DNA from 2 places in the Shewanella sp. 4_MG-2023 genome. Region 2 is predicted to be linked to the other one. Evidence: predicted binding sites of a transcription regulator. Region 2 holds the regulator's gene; the other holds the start of a gene.
The links. The regulator LexA, encoded in region 2, represses DNA repair genes until DNA is damaged. The targets are predictions, from matches to a motif close to TACTGTATNNNNATACAGTA.
Positions count from the first base shown of each region.

Region 1: Q4546_RS03345 (DNA polymerase II) is a predicted target of LexA. The motif match lies at 4,208-4,227, and genes of this name have one in related genera.

Region 1 covers NZ_JAUORL010000004.1:110,394-123,088, forward strand. Annotated here, with positions in the region: gene Q4546_RS03340 (porin) at 369-1,553, opposite strand; gene Q4546_RS03345 (DNA polymerase II) at 1,779-4,169, opposite strand; gene dinG (ATP-dependent DNA helicase DinG) at 4,278-6,353, shown strand; gene Q4546_RS03355 (TSUP family transporter) at 6,362-7,135, shown strand; gene Q4546_RS03360 (primosomal replication protein) at 7,132-7,797, shown strand; gene Q4546_RS03365 (DUF2057 domain-containing protein) at 7,807-8,535, shown strand; gene Q4546_RS03370 (histone deacetylase) at 8,535-9,440, shown strand; gene Q4546_RS03375 (late competence development ComFB family protein) at 9,496-9,819, shown strand; RNA gene ffs (signal recognition particle sRNA small type) at 9,936-10,032, opposite strand; gene Q4546_RS03385 (OmcA/MtrC family decaheme c-type cytochrome) at 10,839-12,695, shown strand, end outside.
Region 2 covers NZ_JAUORL010000007.1:164,741-177,435, forward strand. Annotated here, with positions in the region: gene coxB (cytochrome c oxidase subunit II) at 1-1,170, opposite strand, end outside; gene Q4546_RS06040 (cell division inhibitor SulA) at 1,601-2,107, opposite strand; gene lexA (transcriptional repressor LexA) at 2,104-2,721, opposite strand; gene plsB (glycerol-3-phosphate 1-O-acyltransferase PlsB) at 3,100-5,520, shown strand; gene mtr (tryptophan permease) at 5,532-6,776, shown strand; gene Q4546_RS06060 (VOC family protein) at 7,145-7,942, shown strand; gene Q4546_RS06065 (hypothetical protein) at 7,984-8,250, shown strand; gene Q4546_RS06070 (efflux RND transporter permease subunit) at 8,334-11,465, opposite strand; gene Q4546_RS06075 (efflux RND transporter periplasmic adaptor subunit) at 11,477-12,695, opposite strand, start outside.

The DNA.
Region 1 (12,695 bases), on a different contig from region 2:
AACCACATTTCGTATGCAATAAAATCACAAATAAAACATTAATTCAACATATGTTTCATTAATATCGGGTAAGTTAACATGTTTAGAATGGTTATTTCGTCCACAAAAACATACAAAAATAGAGTATTAAACTACACAACCACCTTAAGCCTCTGTATTTAATAGCATTTAAAAATAACAAATAACAATTTAAAATGTTGCAGAATTGTTCCAATCGGCTATTTTATACCCACAACAATAAATAGATATGTGGTCAAATGACCTTCGAGACTTACAATTAATTAACAAGCAGACGGTCGCTATGAATTTTAAAGCAAAAAAAACACCCCTTTCGGAGTGTTTTAATGGGTAGTTGTTAAATTTTAATTTTATAAAATGTAACGAATACCGAAGCCAATGCCATCATCTTCACTGATCTTCATTTTGTCTTCGTTTGTTCCGCGGAAATCACTGCTGTCGATACGACCTTCAAAATAAAGGATAGTGTTTGTATCCCAGATATAATGAATACCTGCTGTAGTGAACTGACGCTTAAATACTTCACCTTCATCAGCGCCTAATACGCTATCAGCATCTAACATGTTATATGCTAAGAAAACACGGATGTTGTTGTCAAAACGATATGATACTAATGACTCTACACCTTTCGCACTTTCAATCATACGGCCAATGTTATCTGTGTCATGAAATTTATTTTCATTGTAGTTCGCAGAGAAATAAATACCTTCTGCATCCCAGTTACCATAAGTTACGCTTAAGCCGTAAATTTCATCACGCTCTTCAATGCGGGTGCCGTTCTCTAATTCACCTTCAAATTTACCCGTGTTGTAACCAATACCAACAGATAATTCATCAGTGAATTGATACATAGCCGATAAACCGAAGGTATTACCGTATTCTACAGTACCTAGTGACTCTTCATCATTAATACTTGGTGCATCAGAAAAACCATCTACGTTCTCATCTTCGTAAATAACGAATTCATTTTGCTTTAACTGTACTTGCGCACCAAAACTGAATTTATCAAACGAGTTACGGTATTGAATGGTTTTATCACCACGGCCTACACCGTTAATAGCGCCATCAGCTTTATTGTATGTGTATACACCTGCAGCATTACCATCCCATACGATAGGGTAGTTTGTTCCGGCAACAACGTCGTACCAAACACCCCATTGCTTACCTAGGCTGATTGAGCCGTAAGTATCATTTGATACGCCAACGTAACCTAAACGGTTATTTAGAAAGTCATCGCTTTGTGATTCAAATTGACTACCAGCACTATAAACGATTTCACTGTTACCGAATGGGTTAACACCCCACTCGAATTTAGCAAAGGTTGCCCAACCATCATTCATTTGACGATCAAAGGCGAAGTTAATACGTGATGCGCCATTGACGATTTCAGTTTCACCTTGGCCACTATAAATACGTGCATCGATGAAACCACCAATAGCAACAGAGTTTTTCTCATCTTTATAGATTTCGATAGCAGAAGCTGTTGGTACAAACATAACTGCTGCAAGTGTTGATGCGATTAAAGTCTTTTTCATCGAGCTAAACCTTCCCATTTCATTTTCATCATTAATTATTTTAAATAATCTATTTGCATAGAATTTTTCCATTAACTGAAGGCTAGCATGATGAATTAGCATGAAACAAAGAGATAAATCGATTAAATATCATAATAAACTAAATAAGCACATTGCAAAGCACAAACCACTACCAAAAGACATAAAAATGATAACGTATCACCATAAATTACACAGCCAGCAACATTAAAGTAACAACATCTGATTGCTCACAAGACTATCAAAACTGTCACCTTTGAGCCCTAATACTGGTTCTGCAATGGGCTCGATTTGTTTATCAAGGTAATATTGGTAATCAATTGATTCATTGGTTGCTTCTATAGGTTGCGCACCATTCAGAGTCATCCTGTAAGCGATCATTGTGCCTCTTTTACCAAGCTCCGAATTACCTGTTATTTGACATAGACGCGTTGCGGCTTTCACATGTGGTGAAGATTTAGCCGTATAATCTTCAATGTTACGCTTTAGGCGTTTTCTAAAAATTAGTTCATCATCAAATGAGCCATTTTGAAGCTCCTTAATTTGCTTTAACAAATAGCCTCTAACGTCCCCTTGGGTAAATAATAACAAGTATAAATGATATTGCATTCTTCTGGCTAAAGGGCTCCAATCACTTCTGACTTGCTCCATGCCTTTAAAGGTCAGTGCTAATTGTCCCTCCTTGTCAGTGGTTGCCCCTACATAGCGTTTTTTACTGCCAGCATCTGAGCCTCTTAATGTCGGCATGACAAATTGATTAAAGTGACTTTCAAATTCAAGTTCCAAATAACTTTTTAACTGAAACTTGGTAGCACAAAAATCGGCCCATTTTTGGGTAATTTCCTGTGCCAGCATATGACCTAACTGACTAATATCGTCTATTTGATGCTTTTCTCCTAACCACACAAAGGTAGAGTCGGTATCACCATAAATCACCTTATAACCCAACTCTTCAATCCAAGCTTTGGTTTGCTTCATGATTTGATGGCCACGCATGGTAATCGAGCTTGCAAGCTTGGCATCATGGAACACACAGCCTCTAGAGCCCAATACGCCATATAAAGAGTTCATGATTATTTTAATGGCTTGGGACAGAGGTTGGTTGTTAAGTTGTTTGGCTTGCTCACGCTGCTGCGCGAGTGTTGCTATTAGCTCTGGCAATATGGGGTTGTCTCTGCTAAATCTTGCATTGAGAAAACCCGGCACAGTCACTTCGTCAGGCTGCTGTTCGCCCACCACCAAGCCTTTGGGATCAATCAAAAACGTTCTAATAATTGATGGATAAAGGCTTTTAAAGTCCAACACTAAAACATCTTTGTAAAAACCCGGGATAGAATCCATCACATAGCCACCAGGAGATTCAAGTCCATCACTAGCTGGGTGAGCAGGGGCAACAAAACCGCTTCGATGTAAGTGCGGTAGGTATAAATTATTAAAAGCAGCAACAGATGCGCCAACGCGGCCAAATTCTAAGCCGGTTAGTTTGGCCCGTTCAATGGCAAAAGCCAGCAACTGGGTTTTATCAAAAATATCCCATACTAGGCGGCAATCGGTAATATTATAAAACGCCAATGCGACTTTATCATGGGCAAACAAATGACAGATTTCTTGGCTGCGATTATCAACATGGTCAATAGCCTTGCCTTCATTTAGTAATTGTTGCGATACGTGCTCTAATGAATAGCGTTCAAAATGATAGAATGCCGCTTTAATCCAATCGATGCCATCTAGCACCACTCGCCCCGGTAAAGATAAGGTTTCAGGGCGATGCTTATCTTCAACCTTCCAGCTTAATACCGTCGCCCCACGACCAATGGTTAACGGTATCGAATGTAACTGACAACGTTTATACAATAGTGACAAATCAAAAGTGACGACCGCCCAGCCAATAATGACATCAGGATCATATTCGGCAAACCAAACAATTAATCGCTTAATAAGCTCAACTTCGGTAACCACCCACTGAATATAGTGCTCTGACTCTTGAGGCTGTCCCACCATAATGACTAATTGATAATCTTGCCCATATAAGCCAACTGAATATAACTCGCCGCTAGGGCTACATTCGAAATCCAACGAAATCATAGAAAGCGAGATGTCATTATCGCTTTTTCTTGCTTTTACAGCTTGGTACACCGGCAATTGACTTAAGCTGGTATTCTGACTGTTACATAAATCAGCCTCTAAACTAGATTGCCCGATAAACTCAACATCAAAGGCAATAAAGCGTTCTATCAAATATCGCTGCTCTGCCCTAATATCTGCCTCATAAATCTCAATCCCCATATCATTGGCAATCCGCAATAACTGCCTTTGTACACTGGCTGACTTTAAATAAATACAGGCGATAGCTTGGTGATTAAAGTTTTTAAGCGCAATAGTTTCGATTCTGCAACCTTGATGAATATGTCCTGCGAGTTTTGGTATATCTATTTGACGGCAAAAACACACTACTTCAGCCCCGTCCACTTCTATCAGCACAGGGCCAGATCTCGTTTTTAAATAATATTGCAATATAAGTCGACCATCACGAAAAGCTGAATGCCGCGTCAACACTCGCCCTTTGATAGAAGTCACCTTATTTACGCTTACTGTCATAGTTTTTGGCTCGATTAAATATTTCGTGCAGTTCAATTCACTGTTATTATGTACAGCATATAACAGCGAACACATAAACAGTAAGCAAAGAATGCGAATAGGTCACTCATGTTAACGGATAAAGTCAAAAGTCAGATCCGCACTATCTATAAAGATATCGCGGCGGCAATGCCAAATTTTCGCTCCCGGCGTGAGCAAAACTATATGGTGGCTGAAATATCTAAAACACTGGCCGGTGAATATGACAAACACCGTCGCATTATGGTTTGTGAAGCCGGCACCGGTATTGGTAAATCCTTATCCTATATTCTTGGCACGATTCCGTTAGCCATTGCCAGCAAGAAAAAAGTCTGTATAGCAACGGCAACCGTAGCATTACAAGAGCAATTACTGCATAAAGATTTACCCTTCTTTTTGCAACAGTCTGGGGTAGACTTTAAATTTGGTTTAGTCAAAGGCCGTCAGCGCTATGTTTGCTTAGCAAAGCTTGAAGCCATGATTGGCCCCGAAGACACCTCACAAATGGCGATGTGGCAGACAAAGCCTGATCAAAGCCAGATTGACCAACTCAAAAAAATCCATAAAGATTACCAAGATAAAAAGTGGAACGGTGAAATCGACACTTTAGAGCAACCTGTTCCTGACTTTTTATGGCAGCAAATATGCTGTGATAAACACAGCTGCCATCGTCAGTTATCCAATCATCATAACTGCCCTTTTCATAAAGCCCGTGAAGATGTCGAAACCTGGGACGTACTCATTGTTAACCACAGTTTGTTATTTGCCGACTTAGAACTGGGCGGCGGCGTTATTTTACCAGAGCCTGAAGAGATGTTTTATGTCATCGATGAGGCGCATCATCTGCCAACAGTTGCCAGAGATTTCTCCAGCGCCCAAGCAAGTCTTCGCGGCACAGCTGATTGGCTAGAAAAGGCAGGTAAAACCTGCTCTAAATTACAAAACCAATTAAAAACCACTCATATTATTGCACCAGTGCAAGCGATGCTAGATCACATTAATGAGCTGGTTAGCCAGCTTAATCAAGTGGCACATTTTTGTGATACCCAGCCGCAGCTCTTTGCCAACCCAGAAACCCGTTTAAGATTTGAAAATGGCAAATTACCAGAGTCATTACTCATACAGGCCGAAAACTTAGCTTCAGCATCGAATTCTGCATTAAAGCAATTTAATAAAATTCAAACCGTTTTAAGTGAAGCGATAAAAGATGGTGAGTTACCTAAACATCAATCAGAAACAGTGCTTTCAGAAGCAGGCTTTATTTCCCAGCGTTTAGAAAACTTGCATAAATTATGGAAAATGCTCGCTAAAGAAGACTCAAAAAAAGGTGCGCCCATGGCGCGCTGGGCTGAACTGATCACAGGTAAACAACAGGATTATTTATTTTGTGCGTCTCCTATTGAAGTGGGTTTCATGCTCGAATCTATGCTGTGGCAAAAAGCCGCAGGTGTTGTATTGTGCAGCGCAACACTGCGGGCGCTGAATAATTTTAATCATTTTGCCCATCAAGTCGGGTTATCATTAAATGATGGCAGCCGCTTTTTGGCGTTACTATCGCCATTTGATTATCAAAATAATGCCACATTATTTATTCCTCAAATGAAGAATGAGCCTACAGATGAAGCCTTTACCGATGAGCTTGCAGAGCAGATATTGGCATTAGTTGAAGATGAAATGGCAACATTGGTGCTGTTTGCCTCTTATTGGCAAATGGAAAAGGTGACAGATCAAATTATTGGTAAAATGCCTAAAGAGCAGTTATTTGTTCAAGGAACTATGCCAAGACAACAGGTGCTAACTCAACATAAAGCCCGTTGTGATGCCGGAAAAGCCAGTATTATCTTTGGCACAGGCAGTTTTTCAGAAGGATTAGATTTACCTGGGGATTACCTTACCAACCTGATTGTCACCAAACTGCCCTTTGCAGTGCCGACATCACCAGTTGAACAAGCACATGCGGAATATATAAAAAGCAAAGGTGGCAACCCTTTCCTACAATTAACCATTCCAGATGCGTCACGTAAATTAATCCAAAGTTGTGGTAGATTACTGCGCAAAGAAGACGATTATGGCCGAGTGACTATTTTAGACCGCCGCCTAATTACCAAGCGTTACGGTAAATCGTTACTCGATGCCCTACCGCCATTTCGTAAAGTTATTGAATAGGTATTTTTTTGGAATTTTTGTTAGACCCTAGTCATTGGGTCATTCTGGCGATAATTGGTGTTGTTGCAGGTTTTATAGATGCCGTTGTTGGCGGTGGCGGTTTGCTTTCTATCCCTGCACTGCTAACGATGGGCGTTCCACCCCATTTAGCATTGGGTACCAATAAGCTCGCAGCCTGTTTCGGCTCTATTACTGCAGGTTATACCTACTACAAACAACAACTCATTAAACCTTCCTTCTGGCGGGCTGCATTTTTGACGACCTTTATAGGTGCCATCATCGGCAGTTTTTTAGTTTATTTTATTGATGCTGCTTGGCTCGAAAAAATCTTACCGCTGATCATTATCGGGATTGCAATCTACACCCTTATAAGTCCCAAAGCGATGGGCGAAACTATCATCAATCAACCCACCGGGTTGCCATCTCAAAACAAACAAATAGTGCAAGGAATGACCTTAGGTGCTTATGATGGTTTTGCAGGCCCCGGTATTGGCGCATTTTGGACAGTATCCAGCATCAGGCTGCATAAGCTGCCATTATTAAACAGCTGCGCCTTAGCAAGGCTAATGACCTCAGTGAGTAATGTTACCGCATTAGTCATTTTTGCCTTATTAGGCGAAGTGGATTGGATATTAGGTTTGTGGATCGGTGTTTGTATGATGGCGGGATCATTTATTGGGGCTAAATCTGCTATAAGATTTGGTATTCCCTTTATCAAACCGCTATTTATCATTACTGTATTATCCATTGCAGCACATTTAGCTTGGACGGCTTGGCTATGAGAAACACCAACCAACTCATTTACCAATTAAAACAGCAGCTCAGTTCATTAGAACAAGATGCCTTACATCACGATCAGCAATTACCTGCGCAACAAAAGAAAATGCTGCAAGATATTGAACGATTTAATTCACAATTATTTATTCAACAAGGTGCCCAATTAAGCCCTTGTATTGCCCAATTAAAAAAAGACATTCAGCAATTAGAAAAGCAACTTTCTTTCAAACTTGATGTCAGAATCATTGAGCTTAGCTGCCAGCGCATTCAAGATCGCTTTACCGCATTAAGACGAGCCTTAGTGACCACCAACCTGAATGTGAATACTGAAAAGCAAAAACGTGACAATAGCCGTGCACGCTATGCAAAAAAACAACAGCAACAACATTCAGACAGTGGCTTTGGCTGGATAGCCAGTAATGTAATGAAAAACAGCCACCAAATTTATCAAGAGCTGAACAAACATTTGAATTGGGCTACAACCTTTGAACAAAAAATAGCAGAAATGGAATCTGCACTTGCAAACTGTCATAGTACTGACAAAATCAGATTACAAAATGAAATTCTCTCTCTACATCGACGCTTAGGAAAATGTCGTCAAGCAATTAGTTATATAGAGGAAAGAATCCAGATGTTTGAACGACCTAATAGAAATTTAAATCGTTAAGGAGCAACAATGAATTTTACCCGAACGCTAAGTGCCACTTTACTTGCTTTAGCTACATCAACATCAGCTTTAGCGGCAAATTTAACCATTCCAATGTCGTTTGAGTATTTAGCATTGGACGGCAAAGAAATTGATACCAATAAGTTTACCCATAAATCAGATCTAGACCTTAGTAATGGCTCCCATAAAATAGCCATCCGTTACCACGATATGATTGAAGATGACTTCAGCGATAGCCAAAGCTTTATAAAATCAGCGCCTTTTATTGTCACTATTATAGTCGATGGCGATCATGAGTATTTTCTTAAGCCCGCAGACGGAGAATTTGTAAAACGCCCTAAAAGCTTTGCTAAAGATCCCCAAGTGATTATCTCACGCCAAGATAATGGCAAAGTCGATTACACAATTACCCAAACCGATTTTGAAGAAGGTTCATTTTTAGGCGGGTTATTTGGCAGTAATAAAGGTGATGATATTGACGCATTAGCAGCTTCTGCAACCAGTAGCAATGTCGCTCCAGCCGCAGTAAACACTGCAACTGCCACAACAGCGGCCGTGACCTCGACCGCAGTAGTTGCTAGCACACCTGTGACTCAAACTGCGACAGCTTCCGCAACGACATCGGCTGTAACAGATAAAGCGGCAACTCATCCTGAGCAAATGCTGCAATATTGGTGGTTACAAGCTGATGAGCAAACACGCAAAGAGTTCATGAGTTGGGCTATTAAACAGCTTTAATGACTATTCCACTCGTTTATCACGCCAGCTACTCCAAGCTGGCGTTACCTAAAAAGCATCGGTTTCCTACCAGTAAATATCAACGTTTACAGCAATATTTACTTGAACAAGGTCTCGCTATCCCGCAAGATTTTCATCAGCCAAGCCCCATCGATATTAAAGTGTTAAAACAAACCCATCAAAGTGACTATGTTGATGGCTTTATCAATAACACCCTTACTAATAAAGTGCTGCGCCGTATCGGTTTTCCTTGGAGCGAATCACTGGTTAACCGCACCCTTCACGCGGTCAATGGCACAGTGCTAAGCGCTAATTTGGCAATTGACCATGGTATTGCCCTACATTTAAGTGGTGGCTATCATCATGCTCATTATGACTTTGGCAGTGGTTTCTGTGTCTTTAACGATTTAATGATTGCAGCCAAGCAAATGCTTATTAAGCAAAAAGCCACGAAAGTGCTTATTATCGATTGTGACGTACATCAAGGCGATGGCACTGCGGCATTGTCTCAAACCCAAGACAACATAATAACTTGCTCGCTTCATTGCCAAAAAAACTTCCCATTTAGAAAGCAACGCTCCCATCACGATATAGAATTTGATAAACACACTCTCGACGATGAATACTTATCGGTTATCAAACAAGTGATCCCATACCTCATAAGCATCCATCAGCCAGATCTTATCCTTTACGATGCCGGCGTTGATATTCACCAAGATGATGATTTAGGCTATTTAGACATATCAACCAAAGGCATATTGGCCCGAGATACATTTATTTTACAGCAAGCTAAGCAGGCAGAAATCCCGATTGCAGCGGTGATCGGAGGCGGTTACAGCCGCAACGAGCAAGCACTAACTCAAAGACATAGCCAACTTTTTATTGCAGCCAAGGCAATCTGGTAGCACACTAATGATAATCAGATAAACAAGTTAAATTTCATTCTATAGGGAGTCAAGGATGCAAGTTGATATTCGTAATTACTATGAAGTGCTTTTAATGGAAATATTAAGAGACGAAGGCTTACTCGAAGAGCTACCAGAGGAGTATTTAGCTGATTTATGCTGCGTTACCTTAAATCAACTTCCAGTTCGCTACATAAGACACCTCGTTGATACTTATTTTTTTGAAGATTATGCAGAACTGCAACAGATGAAAAACGAGATCCATAGCGCACTTGAAAAGTCACGACAATTTTTAAAAGCTAACCTTCATAAGAAGCTAGTGGAAGATGCAGAAGTCGCTGCTTCAATACCCGCTATCAATAAAAAGCCAAACATATAGCACATATTTTAAACAACAAAACTTTTGCCAAAAAATTCATAAGATTATGGCTATAGATAATTATTAAAAATAATATTCAAAGGGAAAATCTAAGGATAATGAGGAGATTGGAGGTTCCCCTAGAGCCACACCTCGGCACACGAGTCACTTGCTGCGGTTGCTCCCTTCCAGGCCTGGCCGAGTTCACAAGTTATCATTGCGAGGGGACCCTAAGGTCACCATAGATTTCTAATTAAGCAAATAATTAAAATATTTAATATTCTTAAACATCTAAACGAACCCTGCTTAACGAGAACAACAGGATTATCCACTAAGCACTTGTCATGTTCAAGCTAAATTCGCTTACTTTTATCAACTAACGGCTCGATTGAACAAGCTTTACTCGATCCGGTATCAATAGCTCATTTTTTAGCAACTTTCCTATCGGTAATATTGAAACAATTAACCATGATTTCAATACCACAACATAAGCCAGCTAATAAAGACCATACAACTTAAGAATGCTTTAAATTGACTCTTTATTGGGCCTTACTTTATACCTACCCTCAAAGGTTCAAATCACAATCAGATCGAGATCACACTTTTAACAAATAAACGCCACAACTCACTAAAAATCACAAAATGAGTTCAACATTTAACCCAAACTTCACATAAATCACTTATTATTAGTAATGGCAATTTTAGCAATCTATTTAGTAGTGAGTAGAGCATTACCAAAATCATTGCAGACATTAGGGCTTACTGAAATTGGATACCAAACTGGGTTTTTGGCGTCAATCAACAAAAAACACCCACAGAGAGCAACTACTGATTATCGGCAGTTTAACAACTTAAAAACAACGAGTTGTAAATTGCAGAATTTAGAAGTACTCCTTTCGGAATAGTAAGATCTTAATCACGGTGGCGACGTAGACAAGTGGTTAAAATAGTAAAACTTATTTCGAATAAGTTTGGATAGTATCCATACGCTTGATTTTATGATGAAGGATCAAGTGAAAATAAATCTCTTGCAGGGAAAAATGATGAATAAATTTAATTTAAATACGACTGCTAAAGCGGTATTCAGTGCGGGGCTATTAGCTTTTGCATTGACTGGCTGTGGCAGTGATGGTAAAGACGGTGAAGATGGTGAAGATGGAGTAGTCGGTCTCACGATCAATAAGGCTAAAAGTCTTCAAGTTGATATCACGTCAACAGAAATTCTTGATGGTGCAATCAGCGTTCATTTTGAACTTGGTGATGCTAATGGTACTCCCATTACAGATCTTACCACTTATGACAATGTCGATAGTCTCGGTATGGGTATTGCTAAACTTGTCCCACAGAGTGGCAAAGGTTACAAAACCCCACAATGGGTTAGCTATATTAACAATGTAGTTGAACCTGTTGCTGAATTTATTCCTCCAGGGTTTGAAGATAAAGCAGGTACTCAGATTCAAGCATCTGTGGAAACAAGCTGTAAGCAAGAATGTTTAACTGCTGGTGACGTTGTTGGTCAATACACTTATACATTCCAAGTTAACTTAAACAGTATCGACGCCATAGAAGGGCTAGATCTAGCCTATGACGAAACTCTTACTCACCGTATCACTATGGAATTAAGAGCTGAAGGCAGTGCAGATAAACTCGTTAACACTCACTTTGATTTCTCTCCTATCACTGGTGAGCAAGTAAGCCCAGAAGAAACTCGCACTGTTAATAACTTAGAAGAGTCTTGTCTTCGTTGTCATAGTGACAATTACGGACATGCTTGGGCACCTAAATTAGCAATGCATGGCGGTAAACGAATTGCACTAGAAAATTGTCAAGTTTGTCATAACAATTACTCTGCAGATCCAGAAACTGGCGCTTCTTTAGATTTTGCTTACATGGCACATAAAATCCATAAGAGTGACTATTTAGTTGCTGGTTACAATGGCAGTGTTCATGATTACAGTGAAGTGACCTTCCCTGCTGATTTGTATGACTGTCAAGCATGTCACATTGAAAATAGCGACAACAGCCCTGTTGATGCCGCTAATTTTAAGCATCACACGGCACTAGCATGTGGTTCGTGTCATAGTGACTCAACAGATCCTGCTCAAATAAAAGCTGATATGCACGGTAAATATATCGAAACTACTGACTGTTCTACTTGTCATGCTGATGAAGGAATGGCTGGTGCAGCACATCACTTTACTGATGCAGTTGCAAAACAAAACGCACAAGACAGCTATTCAGCCACTTTAGTTGCGAGTAGTGTAAGTTATGATGCCGCAGCACAAGAACTAACTTTTGCAGTTAATATTGAAGACACAAACGAAGAAAGTGTAACTAGTCCTGATGCAGATGAAAGACTAACTCAAAGCAACCTTATGCTTGGCTTTGGTAATGAAAATGATTTCGTGCTCGGTTACAAAAAAATCGATTTACTAACTCAAGCGCCGACTTCAACTGAAGGTAATGTATTTACCTATGTTGCTACTGATGTTGAATTAACTGCTGATGAAGCGTTAGCGTCGACAGCTGTAATCACAACTAAAATGTGCGTTGACCGTGATAGCTTACAAGGTGTAATTTGCGGAACTGGCTCAGATGAAGCAGGTAACCCAGCAACGCTTGTTGGTGACATAGTCCCATTCAACTTAGCTGGTGAAGAAGATGTAGATGCTCGTCGTGTTGTAGTAAGCAACGAAACATGTGCAAACTGTCATGATGATAAATACCTAGCCAAATTTGGTACAGGTAAAATGAAGCACAACGGTTCTTACACCAACTTCGAAGCTGAATGTCAAATGTGCCATAACGCCACTTACTCTAGTAGTAAATCAATCGTTGAACACATTGACTTTAAAGTTCGCATTCACTCTTTACATGCCAACAAGCGTAAAGGACAA
Region 2 (12,695 bases):
AGAAGTGCCTGCACTAGGAGCGTCAGCAGTGGTTGGTGTAGCGCTAGAATTTGTCCCATTGCCACTCACATCAGCCGCTTGCACGGTATCGCCAGAGTCATTACCCCAAGCATTACGCTCATAAGTGACTACTGCAGCAATTTCAGTTGCCGTTAGCTGCTTGGCAAACGCTTGCATCGCAGTGCCAGGCTTACCATTAACGACAATATCGATATGGCCAGACACTGGGCCTTTAATCATTGGACTGCCAATTAGGGAAGGGAAGACGCCAGGTAAACCAGCACCATTAGGTTGGTGGCAAGCCGCGCAGCGACCCATGTAGATTTGTTCGCCTTGGGCCATTAACTCGTCATAGCTAAGGGTTTGGCTCAGTGAGGCTTGTGCAGCGGCTTTAGCATCAGCAGCAAATTGCTTTTGGTCGATTAGCCATTGGTCAAAGTCTGCTTCTGAAACGGCTTCAACAACAATAGGCATAAAGCCATGATCTTTACCGCATAGTTCGGCACATTGGCCTCGATAAGTACCTATTTTATCGATTTTAGTCCAAGCTTCATTGATGAAACCAGGATTTGCATCTTTTTTAACGGCAAATGCTGGTACCCACCAAGAGTGGATAACGTCATCCGAGGTCATTAAAAAACGTACTTTACGATTTATTGGTAAAACCAGCGGCTTATCGACCTCTAAAAGATAGGTGTCGGTTTTATCTGCGGTGCCAGTAATTTGGTCTGCTGGGGTAGATAATAAACTGAAAAACTCGACATCTTCATTGAAATAGCTGTAATGCCATTTCCATTGAGAGCCCGTCACTTTGACTGTCAGTTCAGCATCGCTGGGATCTTCCATAGCAATCAGCGTTTTTGTTGCTGGGATTGCCATGCCAATTAGGATTAGAAATGGCAATACTGTCCAAGCTATTTCAACCTTGGTACTGTCATGAAAGTCGGCTGCAACTGCACCCTTAGATTTTCTGTGATAGATCATGGAATAAATCATGATCCCAAAGACCACGACACCAATGGCGCAACAGATATACAAAATAATCATATGCAGGTCGTAAACCTGGCCACTGATCTCTGTTACACCTTGAGTCATGTTTAAGGGCATCTCTGCCGCTGTGAGTGGGGTTGCAAGCAACGCCACCATTAATCCGTACAACAATCGCTTCACAAGACTACTCCTCTGCTAATTGCGAATTGCAATTACAAAGAAAAGCCACACAGTAATACTCTGCTCTATGCAAACTTTTCATACCCGAAAAAGTTTGATCATTTCAAAGTACACGGTGGCTTTGAGCTTGAAAACTCAATTATGTTATTACGTTACGGTGCCACACTTGTACCTAATACTGAACTTATCAATTATATTTGACGCTTTACATTCAAGGCTTTCTATACCGCACGGTACCAGCTCAATCTTTTAATAGCGTTTGTATCTTTTTGACATTTATTCTCGGCAGTACGATAAATTGTTACTACCTTGTTAACTACATTACTTGGAGATTAAATATTGATCAAGATCACTTTATCATCTAATTTGCTGAAAAAAGTGCAAAAAAAAGCCCCTCAGCGTAGTGAAGGGCTTTTTTAGTCATATTTTACTAGTGAAACGAGGTAAGGTTTACCCGAGTCTGTACTGCTAAAGTTTGCGTTAATGGGTCGCCTTCAGGTAAGTGAGTATTTACATCTTCAATGATAAGCCCTTGGGCTAAGGCATTTTTGGCAACCAATTGAATGCGGCGATTGTCGCGGGCATCTAATGGTGGTGTCCAAGTAATTACTGCACTTGAAGTACCGTTAGTGAGCGCTTTTTCCATCGCCCACAGGGTTTCGACTTCATCTTTGGTGTGAACTAACAATACTCTGTCCATACGAACATTGGCATTAGCAAGAATTTGCTTATAACCGATATGCGGCGGATTAATCAGTACAATCCAACGGCCTTGCTGACTTAAAATGGCTAACTGACTGCATAATTGAGTCAATTCAGTTAAGCCTTGGTTTTGGGTGCGCTTGGTTTCAATCCCTTGTTTAGTGGGTAAGGGATCAGATGCCATATCTACCCATAATCCAGGGTGACGCGGTGCATTGCCTATTAATGTGTTCATAACCAACCTCCATTACGAATAACGCCAACAGCAAGCCCTTCAATCGTTAGGTTTTGGCAACTTAAATCAACTTTAATCGGCTCATACTCTGCATTTTCAGCATGTAAATAAATAATATTGCCTTTCTTTTCAAATCTTTTCACGGTTACATCGTCTTCAAGACGTGCCACTACAACTTGACCATTGGTGGCAGTTTGCATTTTATGCACTGCTAATAAGTCGCCCTCTAAAATACCAATGTCTTTCATACTGTCGCCACGAACGCGTAGTAAGAAATTAGCATTGGGCTTAAACATTTCTGGGTCAACTTGGAAATACTGTTCAACATGCTCTTGAGCAAGGATAGGTTCACCTGCAGCAACTTGGCCGATAAGTGGTAAGCCTGCTTCAACTTCCTCCTCCACCTGCACCATGCGGATCCCGCGAGAGGTACCAGGAATAATTTCAATACAGCCTTTTTTTGCCAGTGCTTTTAAGTGTTCTTCAGCGGCATTGGCGCTTTTGAAGCCTAATCGAGTTGCAATTTCTGCACGAGTTGGCGGCATACCTGTTTCGGCGATATTACATTTAATTAGCTCTAATATTTCAGCTTGGCGTGGCGTTAAAGGTCTCATATTGATTCCTGTTTTTTTATACAGTGACTGTCATTATATACAGTATCGGTGGTCGCGCAAGTATTAACCAAATTAATTTAACTATTATCATCTAATTCTTGTTGGCTATATATGGGGGCACGGTTAAGTATATGTAATTTAATTATTTAGTTAATGAAGGTAAGTCAGCTTTTTAAACCGATGAAATTGGCTATTTCTCACATCGTTTGTTTAAACAGTATATTTATACAGTAGTGTTGATTGAAAATAGGTTGGTTGTTATTCGGATATGGCTATTTTTACTGAACAAATATTCTCTGTATAGACCCTTGTTAGTGAAACTGAACCATTATCTGGTATTCTATGGCCAATTAATTGATGTTGAATATGCGAACACTCATGTTAAAACCTGACTCAATCATAGCAAAATCATTACGTTGGATTCAAAAACTGATGGTGCACACGGTTGTTGTGCCTGAAGATCCCTTTGCCGATCTGAACTTAGACCCAGATAAACCAGTGGTCTATGTGATGAAGACAGAATCACTCAGTGATATTGCGGCATTAAATGAAGTGACCGCCAAATATGGCTTACCGAGCCCTTATGAGCGACTAGACGTTGATGGCTTAAATACCCCTAGAATTGTGTGTATTGAAGGTCGTAAGCCTCTATTTGGCAAGCGTTTAAGTGGCGAAAAATTTGTTGATAACTTCACCAGCTTATTAGCCTTACATAAAAAAAATGATCAACTTGATATTCAATTGGTGCCAGTGAGTCTGTATTGGGGACGTATCCCTGGTAAAGAAGATGACACCATGACCGCAGCCGTATTTGAGCGTGAAAACCCGACCTGGTTACGTAAATGGTTGATGATTTTGTTCTTAGGTCGCCATAGCTTTATTCAATTCTCAAATGCTATGTCGCTACGTTATATGGCTGATGAACACGGCACTGATGTCAGTATTGCGCATAAACTTATCCGTGTGGCGCGAGTGCACTTTAGACGCCAACGTAAAGTGATGACAGGCCCACAACTGCCAAATCGTCAGGCAATGTTCAACTCATTATTAAAGTCTGATGCCATTGCTCAAGCGATAAAAGAAGAAGCGCTTAATAAAAAAATTCCTGAAGACAAAGCCCGCGAAAAAGCGATTCAGTATTTAGATGAAATTGCAGCGGATTATTCAGACAGCTTAGTGCGTATTGCTGAGCGCTTTCTTACTTGGTTGTGGAATAAGTTATACAGCGGTATTAGCATTAAAAGCGCTGAAAAAGTGCGTAAGCTGCATCATGATGGTCATGAAATTGTCTATGTGCCTTGCCATCGTAGCCACATGGATTACCTACTGCTGTCGTATATTTTGTATTACCAAGGCATGGTGCCGCCGCATATTGCCGCCGGTATTAATTTAAACTTTTGGCCAGCAGGCCCTATGTTCCGCCGTGGTGGTGCTTTCTTTATTCGTCGTAGCTTTAACGGTAATAAACTTTATACCGCAGTGTTTCGTGAGTATTTAGATCAGTTATTTGCTAAAGGCTATTCGGTTGAATACTTCACCGAAGGTGGTCGTTCTCGTACCGGTCGTTTATTAGCGCCTAAGACCGGCATGTTAGCGATGACAGTTAACTGTGTACTGCGGGGCATTGAACGCCCAGTAACCTTAGTGCCAGTTTATCTTGGTTATGATCATGTGATGGAAGTGTCCACCTATCATAAAGAGTTAAGCGGTAAGAAAAAGCAAAAAGAATCAGTGTGGCAGGTCTTTGGTGCGCTGCGTAAATTAGGCAACTTTGGCCAAGGTTACGTTAACTTTGGCGAGCCAATCAATGTGCAGCAATTTTTAAATCAACAATCGCCAAATTGGCGTGAAGAAATTGCTCAAGATCCGGATCAAAAGCCATCATGGTTAACGCCAGCAGTAAATGTATTGGCCAATAAAGTGATGACTAACATCAATGGCGCCGCCGCAGCGAGTTCGGTGACATTAGCAAGTATGGCGCTGCTGGCTTCAGAGCAAAACGCCCTGCAGCGCAGTGAGCTTGAAACCCAGCTAGACCTCTACCTGAAAATCTTAAAGGATGTTCCTTATACTGAGTATGCGTCGGTGGCTGAGGGCTCAGCTCATGACCTAGTTGAGCAATGTTTGTCGCTGAATAAATTTACCTCAACCACAGATGCCATCGGCGAAATTATCGCAATTGAAGATAGCTCAGTGATTGCGATGAGCTATTATCGCAATAACATAATTCATCTAATGGCAGTGCCTTCATTAATCGCCAGTTGCTTGGTGCAATATGAAGAATTTAGCCGAGAAAAAATCCAGCAAATTGTTAATGATTTTTACCCATTATTGAAAGCTGAGCTGTTTATGGGCATTGAAGATTTAAGTGCCTATGTGGATCAAGTGCTTGATTTGTTTGTTGAACAAAAGCTAATTTCCGGTAGCGATCACTTTGAAGTCAATCAAAGTAATGTCACTCAGTTAATGTTATTGTCCGCCACGGTCAGTGAGACCCTACAGCGTTACGCGATTATCTTTAATTTACTGGCTTACAAACCAGAAATTGAGCGTTCTGATTTAGAAAGCGCCAGCCATTTATTGGCTCAGCGTTTAGGTGCTTTGCATGGAATTACTGCGCCTGAGTTTTATGATAAAAAGCTCTACAATAATTTGAGTGTGAAATTAAAAGAATTAGGGTATTTATCCGCTAACGATAATCAATTTGAAGTCATCCGAATACGTGATCATGCCAATGGTATGCTGCGTTTATCTGTTCGAAAAACCATTGTTGATAGTGTCACAATGGAACATGGGTAATAACTAATTTTATGAGTTCGACACAATCTCAACCGCAAAATAAATCCTTATTGGGCGGTGCTATGATCATCGCCGGTACCACAGTCGGTGCTGGTATGTTTTCTTTGCCTGTGGTCAGTGCAGGCATGTGGTTTGGCTATTCATTAGTCATGTTAATTGGTATTTGGTTTTGTATGCTGGTGTCAGGTCTGATGCTACTTGAAACCAATTTGCATTTTAAACCCGGTGACAGTTTTGACACCTTAACTAAGGTAACCTTAGGCCAGTTTTGGCGGATTATTAACGGGTTATCTATTGCTTTTGTGTTGTACATCCTGACCTATGCTTACATCAGTGGTGGTGGCTCGATTGTTAATCACACCCTTGCGGGGATGGGGATTAACTTACCTCAACCGATCGCAGGGTTAGTGTTTGCCGTCGTACTTGCTGCAGTGGTGATCATCAGTACCAAAGCGGTTGATCGCATTACCACCATTATGATTGGCGGGATGTTAATTACCTTTTTTCTCGCCATCGGAAATCTGCTGATTGATATTGATAGCGCAAAATTATTAATGCCAGATGGTGAGGCGAGTTTCTCGCCTTATATTTTAGCGGCGCTACCTTTTGGGCTGGCCAGTTTTGGTTACCACGGCAATGTGCCAAGCCTAGTTAAGTATTACGGCAAACAACCTAAAGTGATTTTAAAAGCCATCTTTATTGGTACGTTTATCGCCTTAGTGATTTATAGCTGCTGGTTAGTGGCAACCATGGGCAACATTCCCCGTAGTCAGTTCAGCGACATTATTGCCCAGGGCGGCAATATGGGTGTGTTAGTGGGCGCTCTGTCAGATGTGATGGCGAGTAAATGGCTTAATACCATGTTGACCTTGTTTGCTAATCTTGCTGTGGCGTCATCATTCTTAGGGGTGACCTTAGGCTTGTTTGATTATCTAGCTGACTTATTTGGCTTTGAAGAAAGCAATAATGGCCGCATTAAAACAGCTGCGATCACCTTTATCCCGCCGACAGTATTAGGTTTGTTATTCCCTAATGGTTTCTTGATTGCCATTGGCTTTGCGGCATTAGCGGCGACCATTTGGGCGGCGATAGTGCCAGCCATGATGGCATACAAATCGCGCAAAATGTTCCCTGATGAGAAGAGCTTTAGAGTCCCAGGTGGTACGCCATTGATTGTGGTGATTATTGCATTCGGTGTCATCACCGGCGCATGTCATTTGTTGGCGATGGCTGATTTACTGCCAGTTTATAAATAATACTTTAGCTAGATAAAGTGGTGTTTAAACACCGAAATGACCTCCAAAAAGCCCTTTGAAAAGGGCTTTTTTTATGGGCGTTTTCTAGCAAGTAAGGATGTGACTGTTAGCATTTTGACTAGAGGTGTGTGTAATTTACGACTTGTGACCGATAGTGACTAGCCATGGCTTGCTGATACTGTTGTCTATATAAGACTATGATTTTAAGTTGTATTTATTATTTAAATGTCTTTTTTTATACGAATAACCAACCATTATTGCCAACTCGACTTTAGCTTTAAAAGTGTCTTAACTTAAAGAGTGTTGTCATTTAGGTTCAGCTTAAACCTTTATTCTTATAAGTCATTATCAACAGCAGGGTGAGGTGTATGAAGGTGTCACACTATAAACAAGGGCAACCTTGTTGGGTCGAACTTGCCAGTCATGATTGGTATGCCGCGAAAGCATTCTACCAAAGCCTATTTCAGTGGCAGGCTGATGATATGCCCATGCCTGAGGGTCATTACACTATGTTGCAGTTAGCGGGTGATGACATTGCGGCTATGTATCAAATGCCCAAAGAGATGGAGAGTTTGCCAACCCATTGGCAGCTTTATTTTGCCGTTGATGATGTTGAGGCGACAATTAAAGCCATTAGGCTTGCGGGTGGACAAATTATTGCAGGCCCTCACTCTGTTGGTGATTCAGGGATTATAGCTGTGTGCCAAGATCCTGATGGCGCACGATTTTCAATCTGGCAGGCCATTAACCATATCGGCATTAAGCGCTCATTTGAGCCCAATACTTTGTGCTGGGTTGAATATATGTGCCGCGATCTGGCCACATCAACCGATTTTTATACCCAAGCGCTTGGCTTTGAGACTAACAGCCTTGATATGTCTTCAATGGGCATAGCTGATTACGTGCAATGGCTGGTGGATAAGCAAGCCATTGGCGGTATGATGCAAATGACGTCCGAGTGGGGTGATACCCCGCCCCATTGGATGCTGTATTTTAGTGTGCAAGATTGTGATGCTATGGCTCAAGATGCCGAAGCTCTAGGCGGGCGAATTTGTGTCCCGCCTACGGATATTCCGGATGTTGGTCGTTTTGCGGTGATTGATGATCCCCAAGGCGGCACTTTTTCAATTATTGCATTGACCGAGGTAGCGTCTGAAGTAGAATAATTGCTTGAAAGTTAAACTGTAAATCTAATCAAGGAAGACTTATGACACTCACAAAGGACGAAAAACTCGCGGTAATTCAAAAGAAAATGACCATGGTGGCAGTCATTGATTTTCCTGGCACGTTATTAATGGCGGCGGGTTTATATGGCTTGTTTGCAGGTTTTGATACAGCGGCTTATCCGATGCTGGCGAAGCCAATACTGCTGTTTGCTATGGTTGGAGTCGGAGGTTGTATTATGGTTTGGGGTCTTTTAAGGATGATGCAACTGGCACGAGAAAAGCAAGGCGTACTCAGTGAACCAAGCTAACAAGCTTATATTCAGCTTGTGGCTTTATAGATAAAAAGGCGCCTTAAGCGCCTTTTTTAGAGTTTATGAGTGACTTTGTAAACCTAGTTACTGAGTTTACGACCATAGATTAGTAAATAAATGGCTGGAATAACAAACAGCGATAGCAGCGGCGCAGTGACCATGCCACCAACCATAGGTGCGGCAATTTTCTGCATCACTTCGTTACCGGTTCCTGTGCCCCACATTATCGGCAGTAAGCCAAAAAATATGGTCGCAACTGTCATCGCTTTGGGGCGAATCCGCATTACAGCACCTTCAATCAATGCTTGGCGTAAATCATCTTTGCTATTGAGAGTGTCATGATGTTTTCGGTCTTTTATACTGTTGTTGAGATACACCTGCATCACCACGCCAAATTCAGCGGCGACACCCGCAAGGGCAATCATCCCCACAGATACCGCAACCGAAAAGTTGAAGTTCAGCAAATATAAAAACCAGGCACTGCCTACTAAGGCAAAGGGTAAACTCAGCATAATTACTGAAGCTTGAGCAAACGAGTTAAAGGTCAGCATCAGTAATATAAAAATAACTGCCAGCATTAGTGGAATGACTAACTCCATCTTGGCTTCAACACGCTGCATATATTCATATTGACCCGCAAAGCTGTAGCTATAACGTGCTGGCAAAGTGATTTGCTGGCCTAAGGCTATTTGCGCTTGCTCGATATATTCGCCGATAGAAATATCTTTAATATCGACAAACACCCATGAGATTAAACGGCCATTTTCACTGGCAAGCATGGGCGGTCCATCACTGATGGTGATGTCGGCTAAAACGCTTAATGGCAGATATTTACCGGTTTTGGTTAATACCGGTAAATCTCTGAGTTTTTCGATGCTGTCACGTAACTCTCGTGGATAACGAATGTTAATTGGGTAACGTTCTTGACCTTGAATTGATTCCCCTATATTCATACCGCCTATGGCGATTTGCACCACATCTTGGATGTCACTTAGGGTCATACCATATCGAGCTGCATTTTTTAGTTTCGGCTCAATATCGATATAACGTCCACCACTACTTCGCTGCGCAAATGCTGATGTTGTGCCTGGCACTTGGCTCATTACCGCTTCGATTTCAGCGCCAATTTTTTCCAGTTCGGCCACATCTGAACCCGATATTTTAATGCCGACAGGTGTTCTAACCCCGGTGGACAGCATATCGATACGGGTTTTTATCGGCTGCACCCATGCGTTAGTCATGCCGGGCACTTTCACCGTTCTCTGTAATTCAGCAATAATAGATTCTAAGGTCACGCCTTCACGCCATTGAGCATGTGGTTTAAGCATGATGGTGGTTTCAAGCATGGTTAATGGTGCAGGATCGGTAGCGGTCATCGCGCGGCCCACTTTACCAAATACTCTTTTGACCTCTGGTACCGTTTTAATCAATCTATCGGTTTGCTGTAAAATTTCAGCGGCTTTACCTGCACTGACACTTGGCAGGGTTGTAGGCATATAAAGTAAATCACCTTCAGCGAGTTCTGGCATAAACTCAGAGCCCATCTTTGTCATCGGATAGTAAGCACTGGCTAAAATGACCAGCGCTAATAAGATGGTGAATTTAGGAAATTTTAATACCAGTTTGAGTAATGGCTGGTATATGGCAATCAAAAATCGACTGATGGGGTTTTTGCGTTCATCAGGGATATTACCGCGCACAAAATAACCCATTAATACTGGGTTCAAGGTGATGGCCAGTATTGCAGAAGACGCCATAGCAAAGGTTTTAGTAAACGCCAGTGGGTGGAATAAACGGCCTTCTTGAGCTTCCAGTGCAAATACAGGAATAAAGCTTAAGGTGATGATTAGCAGGCTAAAGAATAGCGCAGGCCCTACTTCAACAGAGGCCTCTTTAATTAGTTGCCAGTGGGCTTCACCTTCGGGTGGTTTACCGTGCTCAGCCCGATATCGCTCTAAATGTTTATGGGCGTTTTCTACCATGACAATGGCGGCATCGACAACGGCGCCTATGGCAATGGCAATACCTCCTAAGCTCATGATGTTGGCATTAACCCCCATAAAATGCATGATAATGAAACTGCTTAATATAGATAATGGCAGGGTGATTATGGCAACCAGTGTTGAGCGAGCATGTAATAGAAATAGTAAGCAAACTAGGCCAACGACCAGCATCTCTTCCATCACTTTGTGCATCAGATTATCCACAGAATTGAGGATAAGTTCTGAGCGATCGTAAGTGATAACTAATTCAACCCCTTCAGGTAAACCGCTTTCAATTTGCTTAATCTTTTGTTTAACATTATTAATGGTTTCAAGGGCATTCTCGCCATAGCGCATAACCACAATGCCGCCAACGACTTCACCTTTACCATCAAGTTCAGCAATACCACGACGCGCTGCAGGGCCTGTTCGCAGCTGCGCCACATCTTTCATTAATACTGGTGTGCCAGCATCAGATAACACCCCTAAAGGAATTTCGGCAAAATCTTCAATGTTTTGTCGATAGCCCGATGAAGTAATCATGTACTCGGCTTCGGCCATTTCAATAACCGAGCCACCGACAGAGCTATTAGAGCTTGCTAGCGCATTTTTAACCGTCATCAAATCGATTTGATAAAGGGCGAGTTTATGTGGGTCGACCACGATTTGATAAGATTGCTCCATGCCGCCAATCGTAGCAATTTCAGATACGCCTTCGACACTTTGTAATTCCAGTTTTAAAAACCAGTCTTGCAATGAACGCAGCTGGGCTAAATCGTGATTACCTTGTCTATCGACTAAGGCGTATTGAAATACCCAACCGACACCAGAAGCATCAGGCCCTAAAGTGGGGCTAACGCCCTCTGGAAGCTGATCTTGGGTTTGCGATAGGTATTCTAAAACTCGTGACCGAGCCCAGTAGATATCGGTATTATCTTCGAAAATGATATAGACGAATGAGTCGCCAAACATCGAAAACCCACGTACGGTTTTCGCCCCAGGTACAGCCAGCATCGCTGTGGATAATGGATAAGTAATTTGATCTTCGACTAACTGCGGTGCTTGACCTGGATATGAGGTCTTAACAATCACTTGCACATCAGATAAGTCCGGCAGGGCATCCAATGGGGTGGTGCGCATGGCTTGATAACCGATCACTGCAACCACTAAGGTGAGTAATAACACCATCGCACGTTGCTTTATCGAAGCACTGATTATTTTCTCTAGCATGAGAGTGCTCCTTAGTGGTTATGGGCTGCAGGCGCTTTATCTGCGCCGCTTAAACGTAACAAGCTACCTTGAATACTGGCTTCTGAATCAAGCAGGAACTGCCCTGAAACCACCACATGGTCGCCTTCATTGATGCCTTCAATGATCTCTGCTTTCCCTTGCGCAATGATGCCGACTTTTACAGGTACCGAAGTAAATCCGCTATCGTGACGCTGAACTACTACTCGATTTTCACGGCCGGTTAATATCAGTGCTTCTGTGGGAATAGTAATAATGTTGCGTTTAGGGCCGCCAAATAAAGACACATCCACTAAGGTTCCTGGTCGTAGGCTTGCATTTGGATTGGCTAATTTTACTCTGACACGCATGGCGCGAGTGACAGGGTCGAGTTCTGGATAGATATAATCAATGTCAGACTCAAGATCAAATAAGCCTTGGGCCGATGCAGTGACTTCTGCAGGACGGCCTTTTTCTAGCCAGCTTTGTTCATTTTCAAACACATCGGCAATGACCCAAACCGTGGATAAGTCGACTAATTCTATTAAGGCATTACCCGGTTGGATATACATGCCATCACGAATGTCCATTTGGCTGACAACCCCATCTTGTGGGGCATAAAAAGGCACTCTAAAAACAGTTTCGCCGCTGGTTTCTAATTGTTGAATAATTTTTGATGACACCCCTAAAAGCGCTAAACGTTGGCGGGCTTTACGCTCGAGAATGCCGCCACGTTGATTGTCTTGCTCCAAATAATCAAGCGCTTGTAAATAGTCATCTTGAGCATTAATAAGTTCAGGTGAATAAAGCTCATACATGAGCTGACCTTTTTTTATTTTTTGGCCAACATTATTAATATGCAGTTTTTCCACCCAACCAGTCACTCGAGCATGAACATGGGTAATGCTGTCTTCGTTATACTCAACGGTGCCGATGGTTTTAACCAGGCGCCATAGGGTATCTCTTTCAACTTGTTGAGTGCGCATGCCTAAAGCTTGCTGCATGCCGCCAGATACGCCAACCACGATTTCTTCTGTCGCAGCGCCCATGGTGACTTTTTCTAAATTCATACCACAAATAGGGCAAGTGCCTTGGGTGTCAGAAACAATATGCGGGTGCATTGGGCAGACATATTTAATGCTTGGCTCTGCATCCGAGGGTAATAGGCTTGGTTTAACAGTATTAAACACTTTATCAGCAACACTCTGTGTGGGTTGCACTGCTAGGGTTTCA